Regions from separate parts of the Streptomyces sp. NBC_01707 genome, predicted to be linked through region 3. Evidence: riboswitches for the same ligand, from Rfam matches in the RefSeq annotation. Region 3 holds a riboswitch; each other region holds the start of a gene.
The links. A riboswitch is a leader RNA that binds a small molecule or an ion and turns the genes downstream of it on or off. The one in region 3 is predicted to bind cobalamin.
Positions count from the first base shown of each region.

Region 1: another riboswitch for cobalamin. It lies ahead of OG963_RS30830 (prenyltransferase/squalene oxidase repeat-containing protein); the one in region 3 lies ahead of OG963_RS17385 (ribonucleoside-diphosphate reductase subunit alpha).
Region 2: another riboswitch for cobalamin. It lies ahead of OG963_RS08230 (CbtB domain-containing protein); the one in region 3 lies ahead of OG963_RS17385 (ribonucleoside-diphosphate reductase subunit alpha).
Region 4: another riboswitch for cobalamin. It lies ahead of OG963_RS33460 (cobalamin biosynthesis protein); the one in region 3 lies ahead of OG963_RS17385 (ribonucleoside-diphosphate reductase subunit alpha).

Region 1 is NZ_CP109190.1:6,875,325-6,879,471, forward strand. Features, by position in the region: gene OG963_RS30825 (SCO2322 family protein) at 1-227, opposite strand, end outside; gene OG963_RS30830 (prenyltransferase/squalene oxidase repeat-containing protein) at 269-1,534, opposite strand; cobalamin riboswitch at 1,644-1,777, opposite strand; gene OG963_RS30835 (MBL fold metallo-hydrolase) at 1,899-2,936, opposite strand; gene OG963_RS30840 (aldehyde dehydrogenase) at 3,156-4,147, shown strand, end outside.
Region 2 is NZ_CP109190.1:1,788,284-1,792,430, reverse strand. Features, by position in the region: gene OG963_RS08250 (hypothetical protein) at 1-151, opposite strand, end outside; gene OG963_RS08245 (hypothetical protein) at 225-779, opposite strand; gene OG963_RS08240 (Asp23/Gls24 family envelope stress response protein) at 947-1,453, opposite strand; gene OG963_RS08235 (histidine phosphatase family protein) at 1,678-2,274, opposite strand; adenosylcobalamin (AdoCbl) riboswitch at 2,402-2,550, shown strand; gene OG963_RS08230 (CbtB domain-containing protein) at 2,554-2,772, shown strand; gene OG963_RS08225 (CbtA family protein) at 2,801-3,574, shown strand; gene OG963_RS08220 (GNAT family N-acetyltransferase) at 3,665-4,147, opposite strand, start outside.
Region 3 is NZ_CP109190.1:3,882,456-3,886,602, reverse strand. Features, by position in the region: gene OG963_RS17385 (ribonucleoside-diphosphate reductase subunit alpha) at 1-1,946, opposite strand, end outside; cobalamin riboswitch at 2,090-2,228, opposite strand; gene OG963_RS17380 (N-acetyltransferase) at 2,269-2,769, opposite strand; gene mctP (monocarboxylate uptake permease MctP) at 2,970-4,147, opposite strand, start outside.
Region 4 is NZ_CP109190.1:7,462,656-7,466,802, forward strand. Features, by position in the region: gene OG963_RS33455 (cobyric acid synthase) at 1-987, opposite strand, end outside; gene OG963_RS33460 (cobalamin biosynthesis protein) at 984-1,964, opposite strand; cobalamin riboswitch at 2,115-2,246, opposite strand; gene OG963_RS33465 (hypothetical protein) at 2,410-2,643, opposite strand; gene OG963_RS33470 (inorganic phosphate transporter) at 2,656-3,936, opposite strand.

The sequences.
Region 1 (4,147 bases), 3.0 Mb from region 3:
GCGAATTCGGGGGCGCGGCGCGGCTTCGCCGAGTCCTGGGAGTCCTCGCTCACCGAGAACCGGAAGCCCTGCACCGCACCGTCGTCGGGCCGGACCAGCGACGGGCCCTGGGTGGCGTACGCCCAGTTCGTCCCCTTGCCCTCCCAGAACGACCAGTAGCGGTAGCCGGCCGCGTGCGCGGTGCCGGCGCCGAGCACGGTCAGGACGGCGCCGAGAACGAGCAGCAGGGCGCCCGTCGCCGGCCACCCGGATCGATTCCCCGCCCGGTTCACAGCTGCGGGGTCTTCCGGCGGCTGCTGATGAGGAAGCCGACGCCGGCACCGGCGGCGAGACCGATACCGACGAGCCACCACACGCCGAGCCCGGCGTCGTCGCTGGTGCCGTCCTGTGCCGCGTAGTCGCTGCTGGCCGGCGAGGGTGTGTGGACGGCGGCCGGCTTCGGTCCGGTCGCGCTCAGCCGCTCGACGAGGTCGACACCGCCGAAGTCGCGGGCATCGGCACCGGTCGTGTGGGCGGCCACGACCAACTGGGCGTAGGCGGCGGGGCCGTTCTCGGCCGCCCAGGGCGCGGCGTTCTTCTTCAGCCAGCCGAGCGCGTCGGCCGCCTTGTCCTGGTGGCCTGCGGCGGCCAGGGCGACGACCGCGTCCGCGGTGTTGCCGAAGTCGGGCTGCTCGGTGGTGTCGGTGGTGCCCGGCATCGGGGGCTGGTTCAGGTGGCCGGTCTTCGCGAGGGCACCCGCGAGATAGTGGGCACCGTTCTGGGCGGCCTGCTCGGGCTTGACGACGGCGCCCTTGTGGCAGGTGGGCGCCTTGTCCTCGGACGCGGAATTGTTCCAGGCGGCCAGCCCCTTGCCCATGGAACCGAGCACACCGGCCGCGGTGGCGTCCGCGTTGGCGACGAGCTTGCCGGCCTTGTCGGGCTGGTACGCGAACGCGCCGCCGTCCTTGCCGCCGCACGGGATCGCCAGCGCGAGCAGCGCGTCGTACGGCGTCCTGCCGCCCTTGGTCGTCACATCGCCGAGCCGCTCGCCCCGCTTGGCCAGGGCGCCGATCACGATCGAGGTGGAGTTGGCGTCGCTGGGCGAGCCCGGGTTGTAACCCCAGCCGCCGTCCTCGTTCTGCACGGACTTCAGCCAGGCGACCCCGTTGTCGGCGGCGTCGCCGTGTCCGCCGACCTCGGCGAGTGCCTGGACCGCGGCGGCGGTGGCGTTGGTGTCCGTCATGGTCTTCGCGTCGCACGGCTTTCCGGCATCGGCGCGGTACGAGGCGTAGGCGCCGCTGTCGCACTGCTGGGCGACCAGCCAGTCGACGGCCGCGGCCGCGGGGGTGACCCCTTCGAGCCGCTGGGCGATGAAGGCCAGCGACTGCCTCCAGACCCCGTCGTACGTCGGGTCCTTGGTGCCGTACAGCCCGGACGGCAGTGCGACGGACGGGGTGGGCGACGGCGACGGCGCCGCCACCGCGGCCGGGGCAGCGGCCGCACAGAGCACGGTGGCGGTGGCGGCGAGCGTTGCTGCGGTGCGGCGAACGGTCATGGTGGGCTGGGCCTCTCCTGCGGTGGGAACCGGGCACAGGCACACTCAGGCACCAGGCTCCGGCCCCGTATGCCTCGACGGTGCCGGTCACCGGGGTTCCGGTGACGCGAGCCGGTCACGACCGCGGACAGGGCATTCCGACTCACCGCTGTGTCAGCGGCTCACGGTTGCGTGGTCAGTGCCGGATTCGCACCGGCTTCCCCCTGAACGGGCATGATGACGACTCCGACACTCTACCGGTGCGTAGCCCGCCCCTCCGGGCGGAGGGCCGCCCGGAACAGCGACGTACGTCACCCGTGGGGCCGGGCGGGACGCGGCGGTGGGAGAGGCCGGTGCCGGAGGGGATCGCCGGTCGGCGAACCCCTCACACGGCGACGTACGTCACCGGGTCGCTCCCCGTCATCGCCTCCGCGCGCCCCAGCTTCACCAGTCGGCGGACGTGCGCCTCGGCCTCGGAGACCGCGATGTTCCGTGAGCCGTGCGGGATCTGCTCCCACGGCCGGTTCCACTCCATCCGCTCCGCCAGCTGCCACGGCGTGAGCGGGGTGGCGAGCAGCGCGAGCAGGCCGGTCAGCCGCTCCTCGTGGTGGTCGAGGAGTTCCTGTACGCGCCTGGCCGCGTCCGGGAACGCGTGCTGGTGGGCGGGCAGCACCTCGGCGACCCCCAGCCGGCCGATGCGCTCCAGCGAGTCGAGATAGTCGCCCAGCGGGTCGGTGACGGTCGCATCGTCCGGGTCCTCGTACAGCCCGATGTGCGGGCTGATCCCGGGCAGCAGATGGTCGCCGGAGAAGAGCCGGCCGCGACCGGGCAGGTTCGCCGGGTGGTCCTCCTCCAGATGCAGGCAGACATGGCCGGGGGTGTGGCCCGGTGTCCAGACCGCCCGGAGCCGGCGGCCCGCCAGGTCGAGCAGTTCGCCGGGGACGATCTCGCGGTCCGGGAGTGCGGCGCGCAGGCCGGGCAGGGTGCGCATCCGGCCGGTGGCGCGGGCGGCGCGCAGTGGGGCGAGGTGCTCCTCGGGGGCGCCGACCGCGGTGAGTTTCGTCGCCAGGTAGGTGAGCCAGGTGCCCGGTTCGGACTCGCGGGTGCGGCGCACGATCGCGGTGTCCGCGGCGTGCATCGCGATCCACGCCCCGGATGATTCGCGGACCTGGCCGGAGAGGCCGTGGTGGTCGGGGTGGTGGTGGGTGATGACCACGCCATGGATGTCGGTGATGGCGACTCCGACGGTGCTGAGGCCCGCGACCAGGGTGTCCCAGGCCTCCGGGTCGTCCCAGCCGGTGTCGATCAGCACCGGGCCGCGGCCGGTGTCCAGGACGTGCACCAGAGTGTGGCCGAGCGGGTTGTCCGGGATGGGGACCTTGATGGACCACACGCCGCCGCCGTGCTCGGTCACCTGTGTCATGAGGTCCCCATCTCTCGTCCCGGCATGCGGCTGTGCTGCGCCGCATCCACTGTAACGAGAACTCGTTCCAGTAGTAGCCCTGGTCGACTATTCACCCGAGGTCGATCGCCGTCGGATCCGTGGACTCCTGGAACTGGAACTGGTATCAGTTCTGACGCGGAGTCAGGTATGGAGTCAGGTGCGGAGTCGGTACGTGCCGGGTCGCGGGAGGCAGCAGCCATGACCGAGCTTGTCGAACACGGAAAACTGTTCATCGGCGGGGAGTTGGTCGATCCGCTCGGCCAGGACGTCATCGAGGTGATATCGCCCCACACCGAGCAGGTCATCGGCCGGGTGCCGCATGCCTGTGAGGCGGACGTGGACCGCGCTGTCGACGCCGCCCGCCGGGCCTTCGACGAAGGGCCCTGGCCCCGGGCCTCCCTCGACGAGCGGATCGAGGTGATCACGCGGATCAAGGACGCGTTCGCCGTGCGGTACGAGGAGATCGCCCGCGTCATCAGTTCCGAGAACGGAACCCCGTACAGCTCCAGTGTGATGGTGCAGGCACTCGCCGCGATGATGGTGTGGGACGCGGCGATCACCGTCGCCCGTACCTTCCCGTACGAGGAACGGCGCGACGGCGTCCTCGGGCCGCTGCTGGTGCGCCGGGAGCCGGTCGGCGTCGTCGCGGCCGTCGTGCCGTGGAACGTCCCGCAGTTCACCGCCGCCGCCAAACTGGCGCCCGCGCTGCTGGCCGGCTGCACGACCGTCCTCAAGGTCTCGCCCGAATCGCCCCTTGACGCCTACATCCTGGCCGAGATCGCCGCCGAGGCCGGGCTCCCCGAGGGCGTGCTGTCGATCCTCCCGGCGGACCGCGAGGTCAGTGAGTACCTCGTCGGGCATCCGGGCGTCGACAAGGTGTCGTTCACCGGCTCCGTCGCGGCCGGCCGCCGGGTGATGGAGGTCGCTTCGCGCAACCTCACCCGGGTCACCCTGGAACTGGGCGGCAAGTCCGCCGCCGTCATCCTCCCGGACGCCGATCTCGGCGCGGCCGTCGCGGGCATCGTCCCGTTCGCCTGGATGATCAACGGCCAGGCGTGCGTCGCCCAGACCCGCATTCTCGTCCCGCACTCCCGCTACGACGAGATCGCCGAGGCGTTCGCCGCCGCGGCGGGCGCGCTGAAGGTCGGCGACCCGCTCGACCCCGCCACCGAGCTCGGCCCGCTGGTCGC
Region 2 (4,147 bases), 2.1 Mb from region 3:
CGTCCACAGTGGGCGCGGGAGCGTCCGCCGCTGCCGGCGGTGTTCCACGATCTGCGTCCCGGTCGTCCCGAGGCCGGGCGAGATCCTCGGTGCTGAGTCCCGCGTCGCTCGCGCTGCTGTGCTCGCCTGCTCCAATGTGTTCGCGCTGCATGCTTGTTCACCTCGTCCGAATGGGTTTCGACGGGATCTCGTTCGGTCGCCCGCAGGTTTGCGCGGGCGCCGGGTCAAGCGTGTTGCTGCCCCGGCCTGTCGCCGTCGGTGAGCAGGTCGTCGAAGAGTGCGCGGTAGTGCACCATCGCTCCCCGCAGTTCCTCGGTGGTCGTCTGCCGGCCCCCGGCTCGCGCATTGACTTCGTGGGCGGCGCGGTAATGCTCCAGCGTGCGCCCGTGTTCGACCGACAGGTCTTTCACCTGCTGCTCATAGTCCTGGGTCGGGTAGCCACGTTCCTTCATCAGCCGGGTCACCAGCTGGTCCGCCTCACCGACCGCCTCCTGCGGACGGTCCACGAAGTGCTCCTGCACGCTGTTCCACTCCTGCGCGTACTGCTGACGGGCAGTCGTGGGCAGCGGCTTCAGGTCGAGGTCGTCGTGCCGTTGCTCGCGTTCGCGCAGATCACGCTCGGCCGCCGTGCGGCTGTCACCGGATTCGACAGCGCGCTCGTACTCGGGTCCGAAGCGCTCTCGCAGATGACGCCGCCGAACGGCGAGCCGGACCATCACCGCGAGGGCGACAAGGACCACCACCACGACGACGATGGCAACAATGATTCCTGTGGACATCTGGTCCTCCGATCGAGGTCAGCCACATCCCCGTCATACGCGGCTGCCTCAGTGGCCGGGTGCCGGGCGGACATCCGACGGTCCCGGGAGACAACCGAGGTTTCAGGCCGACGACACGGCCGACGGTCACCCCCCTTCGACCAGGCGCGACCCGGTCCGGCGAGCCACTACACGACTCGCCTCTCCGGCACCTGCTCTTCCTCTTCCTCCTCGTCGGGCAGCTTCACGTCGGTCACCGTGATGTTGACCTCCACGACCTCCAGACCGGTCATCCGCTCGATGGCGGCGATCACTTCGGTCCGGACGTCGCTTGCGAGCTCGACGATCGGGAAGCCGTATTCGACGATGATCGACAGGTCGACGGCGGTCTGGACCTCACCGACCTCGACCTTGACGCCGCCGGTGACGGACCGACCTCCCGCTCCGGGCACTCGCTCCCGCACCGTCCCCATACCGCGGGTGAATCCCCCGCCCATGGCCTGGACTCCGGGGACGCTCCGGGCCGCCAGCCCGGCGATCTTCGCCACCACGCCGTCGGCGATCGTGGTACGCCCTCGTGCCCCGGGTTCCGTTCGGCGGTTTTCCCGGCGGTTTTCGCTCTGCGGTCCCGCGCCGTGCGTGGACCCGGATGGGCGGGTGGTCTCGGGCCGGCTCAGCTGCGTTTGATCGGTCATGGTCGGTCGCCCTTCCGAAGAGGAGGTGGGCTCGATCGCCTTGGCCATTTTACGTACGATTTGTCAGCATTGCTGTGCGGAGGGGATGAGGGGAGCAAGTCGTTGCGGGTCCGGCCTCGGGTGCCGCCCTCCGGGTCGGGGCAGGGGAGGCCGGAATCCGTCGTGACCCATGGTCGAGGGGGCGTTCATGATTCCGCGATCCATCACGGATACGGCTCCCCGGGTTACCGTCCGTGCGCCGTGGTGGGCTCGTCGGTTCCGATGCTCAGGGACCGCCCGCAACGCAGGTTCCAGCGCCCGGACCGACCGCTGAGCTCGGTCAGCGTCAGCGGAGCGACGTCCAACCGCCAGAACGCCTGCGGCGGAAGACCCAGCGCATGCACGATCGCGGCCCGCACAGCCGCGGGTTCGACCACGGCGAGCACGCCGCCGTCCTCGGCGCCCTCCCCGTGCAGCGAATCCAGCCAACCGCCCACCCGCGCATGCAGATCGAGCAACGACTCACCGTCGTGCGGGGCAGCCGAAGGGTCGGACAGCCAGGCCGACACCGCCTCCGGCTCGTCCTGGCTCACCTGCGCCAGCCGTTGTCCGCGCCAGCGTCCCAAGTCCCAGCCGCGAAGGGCGGGTTCGGGCTCGGACCGCAGCCCCAACGCCTTGGCGGTCCCGGTGCACCGCTCGTCCGAACCGTGCACCCGGCGGTCAGCGGCAGGCACCGCGGCCGCGGCCGCACGCGCCCGCCGGACGCCGGACGCGTCGAGCGGGGCGTCGCCGTCGAAGCGGGCCTCGCGCAGCGCCGCGTTGAGCGCCGGTGAGATCAACATCACCCGTACCGTGAACACCCGCGTCAACTCCCTGAACTGTGGCCCCTTCGGTAAGCACACCATGGCATCCAGGGCCGTGGGGTGGGCAGATGGTGCCATGGCGGCGGGGTGCACCCAGGCGGTATGGTCGCGACGAACATGACGACGGTGTGATGGAAGTCCGGTGAGAATCCGGCACGGTCGCGCCACTGTGAACCCGTATCCGTACGGGAAGTCAGACCCGGCACCGTCGTCTCAGGCACCACGATCGGGACGCGTGTTCCCCCAGGAGGTTCTGCCATGGCACAGACTGCTGCCCCCGCCGCCGTCGCATCACCCGCCATCACCCCCATCTCGCTGAAGGCGATTGCCCCGTGGGCGGTCTTCTTCGGCATTCTCATGCTCGTCCTGCTGTACTTCGTCGGCGCCGAGCAGGGCGCCACCGCGGTCATCTCCGGCGAGGGTGTCCACGAGTGGGTCCACGACGGTCGCCACCTGCTCGGTTTCCCCTGCCACTGACATACCGCGCAAGCCAGGGGAACCCCTCATGAACTCCATATCCGTCAGAGCCCTGCTGGTCCGCGGCATGCTGGCCGGCCTCGTCGCGGGTGCGCTCGCACTTGCCGTCGCCTACTTCCTCGGAGAGTCGCGGGTCGACGCGGCGATCGCTCTCGAAGAGGCGCACAGCCACGACCACGGCGGCGGCGAGGAACTCGTCAGCCGTGCCATGCAGTCCACGGCCGGCCTCGCCACCGGTGTCCTCGTCTTCGGCGTGGCCGTCGGCGGTATCGCCGCGCTCGTCTTCTGCTACGCCCTCGGCCGCATCGGCAGGTTCGGCCCGCGGGCCACGGCCGCACTGATCGCGTTCGGCGCCCTGCTGACCGTGTATGTCGTGCCGTTCCTCAAGTACCCGGCCAACCCGCCGGCCGTCGGCAACCCCGACACGATCGGCCAACGCACCGCCATGTTCTTCCTCATGGTCGCTCTCAGTGTGCTGCTCGCCGTTGCGGCCGTCATCCTCGGCAAGCGGCTGGCTCCACGCCTGGGCAACTGGAACGCGTCGATCGCCGCATCCGCCGGCTACGTCCTCGTCATCGGGCTCGCGTACGCCTTCCTGCCCTCGTTCAACGAGGTCGGAAAGGACTTCCCGGCCGGCCTGCTGTGGGAGTTCCGCCTCGCCACCCTCGCCGTTCAGGCCACGCTCTGGACCACTTTCGGTCTGTTCTTCGGCTATCTGACCGAACGGCTGCTGGTGTCGGGACCGGAGCCGGTCCCGACAGGGGGCGGCACGGCATCCCGCACGGCCACCGCCGCCGGCTGACCGGCCGAGAACGCCACTACGACCGACCCCGCCAGGAGCCGCCTGGCGGGGTCGGTCGTGGTAGGGGTCCGACCGCCCGGGTGTCGGGCGTCACGACGGACGTGGAGCGGAGACCTGGGGAGAAGATGAGGACCCGGCGGCTTCGTCCGTCGCACTCGCTCCGCCCCCGCGTTCGGCCGCCGATCCGGCCGGCCAGTCGATCCGGTAGTGCCTCAGCAGGTCGTCCTCCCCGACGAGGCGCATGCCGGCTGCTGCCATGACGTGCTGGGACGCGGCGTTGTCGAGGTCGGCGTCGCCCTTGACCGACGCGACACCCGAGGCACGGGCGAACTCCAGCAGCGCGCGCAGAGCCTCCGAGGCGTACCCCTTGCCGCGCATCGCCGGTATCAGGCCGTAGCCGATCGTGACCTGCCCCCGGTCGTCCGGGACTCCATGGAAACCGACTCCGCCGATGGCGTGCCCGTCTTCGCGGAGGCGGATCTCGTACGCTCCGAACGGCCGGGGATCGCCGGTATCCGCGCAGTGCTCCAGGAAGTGCCGCGCGCCCGCCCGGTCGCCGTCGTTGGGATAGTC
Region 3 (4,147 bases):
TTGACCTGGAGGAACTCACCGCTGAGCGTCTCGCGCTTGAAGAGGTTGGAGACCTGCGGCTCGATGCACTCGTACACCCCGGCGATCGAGGCGATCGTGGCGGTCGGCGCGATGGCCAGCAGCAGCGAGTTGCGCATACCGGTCTTCGCGATCCGGGCGCGCAGCGCGTCCCAGCGCTCCGGCCAGGTCAGCTCGGTGGCGTAGTGGTCGGGGTGCAGCACACCGCGGGCGGCGCGGGTCTCGGACCAGGCGGGCAGCGGTCCGGACCGCTCGGCGAGGTCGCAGGACGCCTCGTACGCGGCGAGCATGATCCGCTCGGAGATCTTCGTGGAGAGCGCGCGGGCCTCGGCGGAGTCGAACGGCAGCCGCAGCTGGAAGAAGACGTCCTGGAGCCCCATCGCGCCCAGACCCACCGGGCGCCAGCGGGCATTGGACCGGCCGGCCTGCTCGGTCGGGTAGAAGTTGATGTCGACGACCCGGTCGAGGAACGTCACGGCGGTACGGACGGTGGAGTCCAGCCGCTCCCAGTCGATCTCACCGTCGGCCACGAACGCCCCGAGATTGACCGAACCGAGGTTGCAGACGGCCGTCTCGCCGTCGTCGGTGACTTCGAGGATCTCGGTGCACAGGTTCGACGAGTGGACGACGCGGCCCGGCTCGGCGGTCTGGTTCGCGGTCCGGTTGGAGGCGTCCTTGAAGGTCATCCAGCCCTGACCGGTCTGCGCGAGGGTCCGCATCATCCGGCCGTACAGCTCACGCGCCGGCATCGACTTGCGGGCCAGGCCCTTGGCCTCGGCGGCCCGGTACGCGGCGTCGAACTCGTCGCCCCACAGGTCGACCAGCTCGGGCACGTCGGCGGGCGAGAACAGCGACCAGTCGCTGTCCGAGTCGACCCGGCGCATGAACTCGTCCGGGATCCAGTGCGCCAGGTTGAGGTTGTGCGTACGCCGCTGGTCCTCACCGGTGTTGTCGCGCAGCTCCAGGAACTCCTCGATGTCCGCGTGCCACGTCTCCAGGTAGACGGCCGCGGCGCCCTTGCGACGGCCGCCCTGGTTCACCGCGGCGACCGAGGCGTCGAGTGTCTTCAGGAACGGCACGATGCCGTTGGAGTGCCCGTTGGTGCCGCGGATCAGTGAACCGCGGGCGCGGATCCGGGAGTACGAGAGGCCGATGCCGCCCGCGTGCTTGGAGAGCCGTGCCACCTGGTGGTAGCGGTCGTAGATCGAGTCGAGCTCGTCCAGCGGCGAGTCCAGCAGGTAGCAGGAGGACATCTGGGGGTGCCGGGTGCCGGAGTTGAAGAGCGTGGGCGAGGAAGGAAGGTAGTCGAGGCGGCTCATCAGGCCGTACAGCGAGGCGACCTCGTCCAGCGCGCGCGCCGAGTCGTCCTCGGCGAGACCGGCCGCGACCCGCAGCATGAAGTGCTGGGGCGTCTCGATGACCTGACGGGTGTGCGGGTGGCGCAGCAGATAGCGGCTGTGCAGCGTCCGCAGCCCGAAGTAGCCGAACCGGTCGTCGGCGCCGTCGGCGAGCGACTGCTCGACCAGCGCGTCGAGCTCGGCCGCGTGGAGCGTCACGAACGCGGCCGTGCGGTCCGCGATCAGACCCTCGCGGTGGCCGACGGCGACCGAGGCGGAGAAGGACACCGCGCCCTGACCGGCCGCCTCGTCCGCGATGGTGCGGGTGAGGAGGCGGGCGGCGAGCCGGGAGTACGCGGGGTCCTCGGAGATCAGACCCGCGGCGGCCTCGGTGGCCAGCGAACGCAGCTCTGCTTCGTCCGACCGGGCGTTGCGGCCGCGCAGCGCGGCGGCGGCGACGCGACCGGGGTCGGTGTCGGGCAGATCGACGGTGAGGTCGGTCAGGGTCCGCAGCAGTGCGGTCCCGGGTCCGTCGTTCGTGGTTCCCGTGGACTCGGCGACTGAAGCCGGATCGGCTGGCGCGATGGTCATGTGGTGCTCTCCCTCGCTCGGCTCGGGGCCGGGCGGGGAGCGGGGGCAGCCGGGCAGAGGCGTGCCCGGGAAAGGGGGCAGCACTCCGTGCGGCGTCCACCGGCCCATCCGCGAGGCCCGGACGTCTGGGCGTCCGGTTCGGTCGAGCCGGACGCGCTGTCGGCAGGTCCTCGGACTTACAGGGTGCGCAAAAGTACACCGATCACACCGTTGCGGGACAGTTCCGGATTCCCACCGGATTTCCCTGCGGCGACAGCGAGCACGAGCATACATGTGGGGGCCGCCCGTTGAGGCAGCCCCCACATGTTGTGTCGTTCGGGGTTCACAGGGTGAGACTGTAGGTGAGCAGCTTGAGGCCTGGGATGGGATACCAGTCGCGCTCCGGGGTCCGTACGAAGCCCAGGCGACGGTAGATCCGGTGGGCGGCGAGCATGGTCGACTGCGTCGACAGGACGAGCCGTGCGACGCCGTCGGTACCCCGTGCACGGTCGATACAGGCCCGTACGAGCGCCTCGCCCGCCCCGAGGCCACGCGCCTCCCGCGCGACGGCGAGCATCCGGAATTCGGCCTCGTCGGGGCCGGCGATGTCGGCCCACGGGTTGCCGGGCGGTGCGTATGTCACGCCGCCCAGTACCCGGCCGTCGGCACCGACCGCGACGAGCACGTCGGCCTCGGCGGCGCGGCGCGGCACGTCGCGGAGCTGCTCGGCATACGGGTCCTCGGTACCGAGGTCGAGCAGGCCGTCGTCGAGGTACGCGTATGCGGTGATCTCGCCGAGGAGGCGGTGCTCGGTGGAGTCGACGGCCCTGATCGATATGTCCATGGCGGAAGTGTGCCGTACGGGGACGGGGCCCGGGGGAAGCTGCCCGGGTACGGCCAGGGGTGCCGGTTCTGTACGGAACCGATGTGGCCCGGCCGGCGACGGATTCTTCCTCCGTCGCCGGCCGGGCCACATCTCTCGACTGCCGTGCACGCCCAGGGCTTGCCGTTCGGGTCAGGCTCGCCCGACCCGAACGGAAGACCCTAGTTGGTCGACGGGCTCGTGTCGGGCGACGCGGCCGGCTCAGGCCTGGCCAGCGGGAGTTCGACCTTCACGCCCGGGTCGCCCGCGTCCGCCGTGTAGTCGGCCGGTGACGTCTCGTCGATTCCTGCCGGGGCCTTCACCGCGTTCAGGACGAACGTCAGCACCACCGTCACCACCACGTTCAGCACGAACGCGGTCAGGCCGATGTACCCGATCTCGCCGATCCCCGGGATCTCCTTAGAGGAGCCGCCGAAGTGCGCCTGGGTCGGGCTCGCCACCCCGTAAGCGGCGAGCGTGCCGTAGAGCATGCCGACCGCCCAGCCGGCGAGCAGCGCCCAGCGGTGGAACCACCGGGTGAACAGGCCGCCGACCAGCGCCGGGAACGTCTGCAGGATCCAGATCCCGCCCAGCAGCTGGAAGTTGATCGCGACCGTCTTGTCCATCGTGAGGACGAAGACGAGCGCACCGACCTTCACCAGCAGCGACACCAGCTTGGAGACCTTCGTCTCCTGGGCCGGGGTCGCGTCGGGCTTCAGGAAGTCCTTGTAGATGTTCCGGGTGAAGAGGTTGGCGGCGGCGATCGACATGATCGCGGCGGGCACCAGCGCGCCGATACCGATCGCGGCGAACGCCACACCGGCGAACCAGTCGGGGAACATGTTCTCGAACAGCTGCGGGATCGCCAGCTGCCCGTTCTGCACCTTGACCCCGGCGGCGATCGCCATGAAGCCGAGCAGCGCCAGCAGGCCCAGCATCAGCGAGTACAGCGGCAGGATCGTGGTGTTGCGCCGGATCACGTCACGGCTGCGGCTGGAGAGCGTCGCCGTGATCGAGTGCGGGTACATGAAGAGCGCGAGCGCCGAACCCAGGGCCAGAGTGGCGTAGCCCCATTGGCCCGCCTCGCCCGGTGCGAGAGCTCCGCGCGGGGCGCCGGTCGCCGGGTTCTTCTGCGAGAACGCCTCGCCGGCCTTGGCGAAGACGTCGTCGAAACCGCCCAGCTTGATCGGGATGTAGATGATCGCCACCGCGATGACCAGGTAGATCAGGCCGTCCTTGACGAACGCGATCAGTGCGGGGGCCCGCAGCCCGGAGGAGTACGTGTACGCGGCGAGCACCGCGAACGCGATCAGCAGCGGCAGGTCCTTGACGAACCAGTTGGTGTTCTCACCGCCGCCGA
Region 4 (4,147 bases), 3.6 Mb from region 3:
GCGCAGCAGCGCGTCGGCCAGCCCCCGTTCGCGCAGCCAGGCCAGCGCCTTCACCGTGCCGCGCGTGCCGGGCACGATCACCAGGTCCGCGTCGGCCAGCTCCTCCGCCCGGTCCACGAACCGCACCACCACACCCGGTTCGGCGGCCAGCGCGTCCACATCGGTGAAGTTCGACATCAGCGGCACCGCGCACACCGCGACCCGCAGCACGTCCTCGCCGTGCGGCGGCGCGACGACCGACTCGCGTACGGCTCCGCGCAGCGAGACCCGCAGTCCGTCCTCCTCGTCGATGCCCAGGCCATGGGCGAACGGCAGCACCCCGTACGTCGGCCGCCCGGTCAGGCCGTGCAGCATGTCGAGCCCCGGCTCCAGCAGCGAGACGTCGCCGCGGAACTTGTTGACCAGATAGCCAGCGATCAGCGCCTGGTCCTCGGCGCTGAGCAGCGCCGTCGTACCGAAGAAGGAGGCGAAGACACCGCCGCGGTCGATGTCGCCGACGACGACCACCGGGAACCGCGCGGCCCGCGCGATCCCCATGTTCACGATGTCGGTGCGGCGCAGATTGATCTCGGCCGGGCTGCCCGCGCCCTCGCAGATCACCGCGTCGTACGTGCTCCGAAGCTGCTCCAGACAGTCCACGACCGTGGAGAGCAGCGACTCCTGCCGCCCCCCGTGGTAGCCGCGTGCGCTCATCTCGCCCACCGGCCTGCCCATCAGGACGACCTGGCTGGAGCGGTCGCTGCCGGGCTTGAGCAGCACCGGGTTCATCAGCGCGGTCGGCTCCACCCGGGCCGCCTGGGCCTGCATCGCCTGCGCACGCCCGATCTCCGCGCCCTCGCGCGTGACGAACGAGTTCAGCGACATGTTCTGCGCCTTGAACGGCGCGACCTTCACCCCCTGGCGCACCAGCCAGCGGCAGATGCCTGCCGTGACGACGCTCTTGCCCGCGTCCGACGTGGTTCCGGCGACCAGCAGTCCGCCGCTCATTCTCCGCTCCGTCCCGCGGCGGGGCGCCGCCCCGTGGACGACCGCCGTCCCGCGATCAGCCGGCCCGCCGCGCACACGCCGAGGGCCAGCACCCCCACCCGGCGCGACAACCGCACCGCGCGCTCGATGTCCTCGGTCCGCACCGCACGGCCGGCCGCGCCGTTCAGCACCGGCCGGTGCTCGACACGGCCGCCGTACGCGAGGGTCCCGCCGAGCCGTACGCCGAGCGCGCCCGCGAACGAGGCCTCCACCGGCCCGGCGTTGGGGCTCGGGTGCTTGCCGGCGTCGGCCCGCCAGGCCCGTACCGCCCGACGCGGATGCCCCCCGGCGGCCACGGCGAGCGCGGCCGTGAGCCGGGCGCCGGGCCAGCCCACGACGTCGTCCAGCCGGGCCGAGGCCCAGCCGTAGCGCAGATGGCGGGGTGATCTGTGCCCGACCATGGCGTCGAGGGTGTTGACGGCCCGGAAGGCGACGAGTCCGGGCACGCCGCCCAGCGCGCCCCACACCAGCGCGCCGACCACCGCGTCGGAGGTGTTCTCGGCGACGGACTCCACCACGGCGCGGGCGATCTGCGGCCCGTCGAGGGAGTGCGGGTCGCGGCCGCACAGATGGGGGAGCCGCTCACGGGCCAGTGCGATGTCACCCGCCGCCAGCGCGCCGCCGATGGCGCGGGCCTCCCGACCCAGCGACGTGCCGCCGACGACCGACCAGGTGGCTGCCGCGGTGAGGGCGACGGATGCGGCGGGACGACCGCGCACGGCACGGGCGGCCAGCGCGGCTCCGGCCGCGGCGCCCCCGGCGCAGACCAGGGTGTGCAGTGCGCCCCACCCGCGGTGGTCGCGCCACAGGCGGCGCTCGACGGCCGCGGCGGCCCGTCCGAACGCGGCGACCGGATGCCGTCGGCGGGGATCACCGAGGAGCTGATCGCCGATCAGACCGGCCGTGGCGCCGTACGCGAAGATGCGGTCGGCTCGCACCGCTCAGCCGGCCGTTGCGCCTCGAAGGACCTTCGTACAGCCGGCTCCCGGTGGGAGCGACACAGAAACGGACGACGACGCACGGCAGCCGGGCATGGCGATATGTCCTCACTCAGGGTCCGCGCCCTGGTTCGACGTGACCGGCGGCGAGAGTCTCCTGGCTCCCGGATCCGCAGTTCCCCCGGCCTTCCAGCCCGCCTGCGCGAGCCGTGACTTCCGGTGTGGGGGACTGCTCCCCGGTGACAGTGGCGGGACCGCGCCGGATTCGCACCGGCTTCCTCTGCTGTCGCCGTAAATGGCTCCGGCAGTCCACCACGCTCCGCGAATGTCCGTCAACCTGGCCTTGACCTGCGGCGGCGCAGTGTGCGCAGACGCACATCGGGCCGGACACACGCGAGGTGTGTCCGGCCCGATGGGACCCCGATGACGGAGTGCGGTCGGTCGCTCAGGCGACGATCAGATAGATCCCGTACGCGACCGCGGCCGCGCAGAGCCCGAAGCAGAGGTAGGCGCCGGTGCGGGCGAGTACCAGGGAGCCCGAGCCGGAGCCGCCCTGCGCGGCCGGTTCCGGCTGCTTGGAGAGGCCGACGATGCCCAGGGTGAAGAGGCCCACCAGCGCCACGGTGACGACGAGTGAGACGCCGAAGACGGAGCCGAGAGCTGCCCAGTCGATGTTCATGGTGATCTGTCCTTACACCGTGGCGGGCCGCGCCGGATCGGCGACGGTTCCGGCCGGGGCCGGGATGGTGGACTTGAGGTCCGTGGCTGCGGTCGCGTCCGCCGTGGTGGCCGGAGCCGCGGCCCCGGTGGGCGGCGGGGTGACGGCCGCGATGGCGGTGGTGATGACACCAGCCGGCTCGGCGGCGGGAGCGACATCGCCGTGACCGACCGGCTTGCGGCGGGACAGCAGCCAGATGGCGGCGGACCCGCCGATCAGCAGCATGGCGACGACGACGACACCCCAGGTGCCCTGCTTGGTGAGGAACTCCGCACCCGCACCGACCAGACCGGCGGCCGGCAGGGTCAGGCCCCAGGCCACGAACATCCGGGTCGCGGTGGACCAGCGGACCACACCGCCCCGACGGCCCAGGCCCGCACCCATCACGGCCCCGGAGCAGGACTGGGTGGTGGAGAGGGAGAAGCCGAGGTGCGAGGAGGCCAGGATGACCGTGGCCGCGCTGGTCTGGGCGGCGAAGCCCTGCGGCGGCTTGAGTTCGGTGAGGCCACTGCCCATGGTGCGGATGATGCGCCAGCCGCCGAGGTAGGTGCCGAGCGCGATGGCCATACCCGCGGAGACGATGACCCAGACCGGCGGGTTGGAGCCGGGGGAGAGAACGCCGCCGGTGACCAGGGCCAGGGTGATGATGCCCATGGTCTTCTGCGCGTCGTTCGTGCCGTGGGCGAGCGAGACCAGTCCGGCCGAGGCGATCTGGCCGGCGCGGTAGCCCTTCGCGGTGGCCTTCTCCTGGGCGTCGTTACGGACCTTCCCGCCGATCCGGTACGTCAGCCTGGTCGCCAGTAGTGCAGCGAGACCGGCCACGACCGGGGCTGCGACCGCGGGGAGCAGCACCTTGGTGACGACGGTGCCGCCGTCGACCGAGGACCACCCCGCCGACATCACCGCGGCGCCGATGAGACCGCCGAAGAGGGCGTGGGAGGAACTGGACGGCAGGCCGACCAGCCAGGTCAGCAGATTCCACAGAATGGCGCCGACGAGGGCCGCGAAGATGACTTCTGTCCGCAGCCCGTTCTCGTTGATGATCCCGCCGGAGATCGTTTTGGCGACCTCGACCGACAGGAACGCGCCGACCAGGTTGAGAGCGGCGGACATGGCCACCGCTGTCTTGGGTTTGAGAGCGCCGGTCGAGATGGTGGTCGCCATCGCGTTGGCGGTGTCATGGAAACCGTTCGTGAAATCGAACACTAGAGCTGTCACGATCACAATCGCGAGGAGCAGCGTGATGTGTTCCATTTACCCAGGCAATCGTTCGACGTCATTGGCTCGTGGACCGTAGGCAACCTGGGTGAACGGAAGATGAACTGGACGGGGCTCTGTGGTGACTCAAAACGGAGTGGTGTTGATCGTTTCGTCCGCCGCGCGGCAGCCGGGGGCCACCGCAGGGCGTGCGGTGGCCGGAATTCGCCGCCACACGCCGTCCGGTGGACCGCCGGTTCCGAGGGTG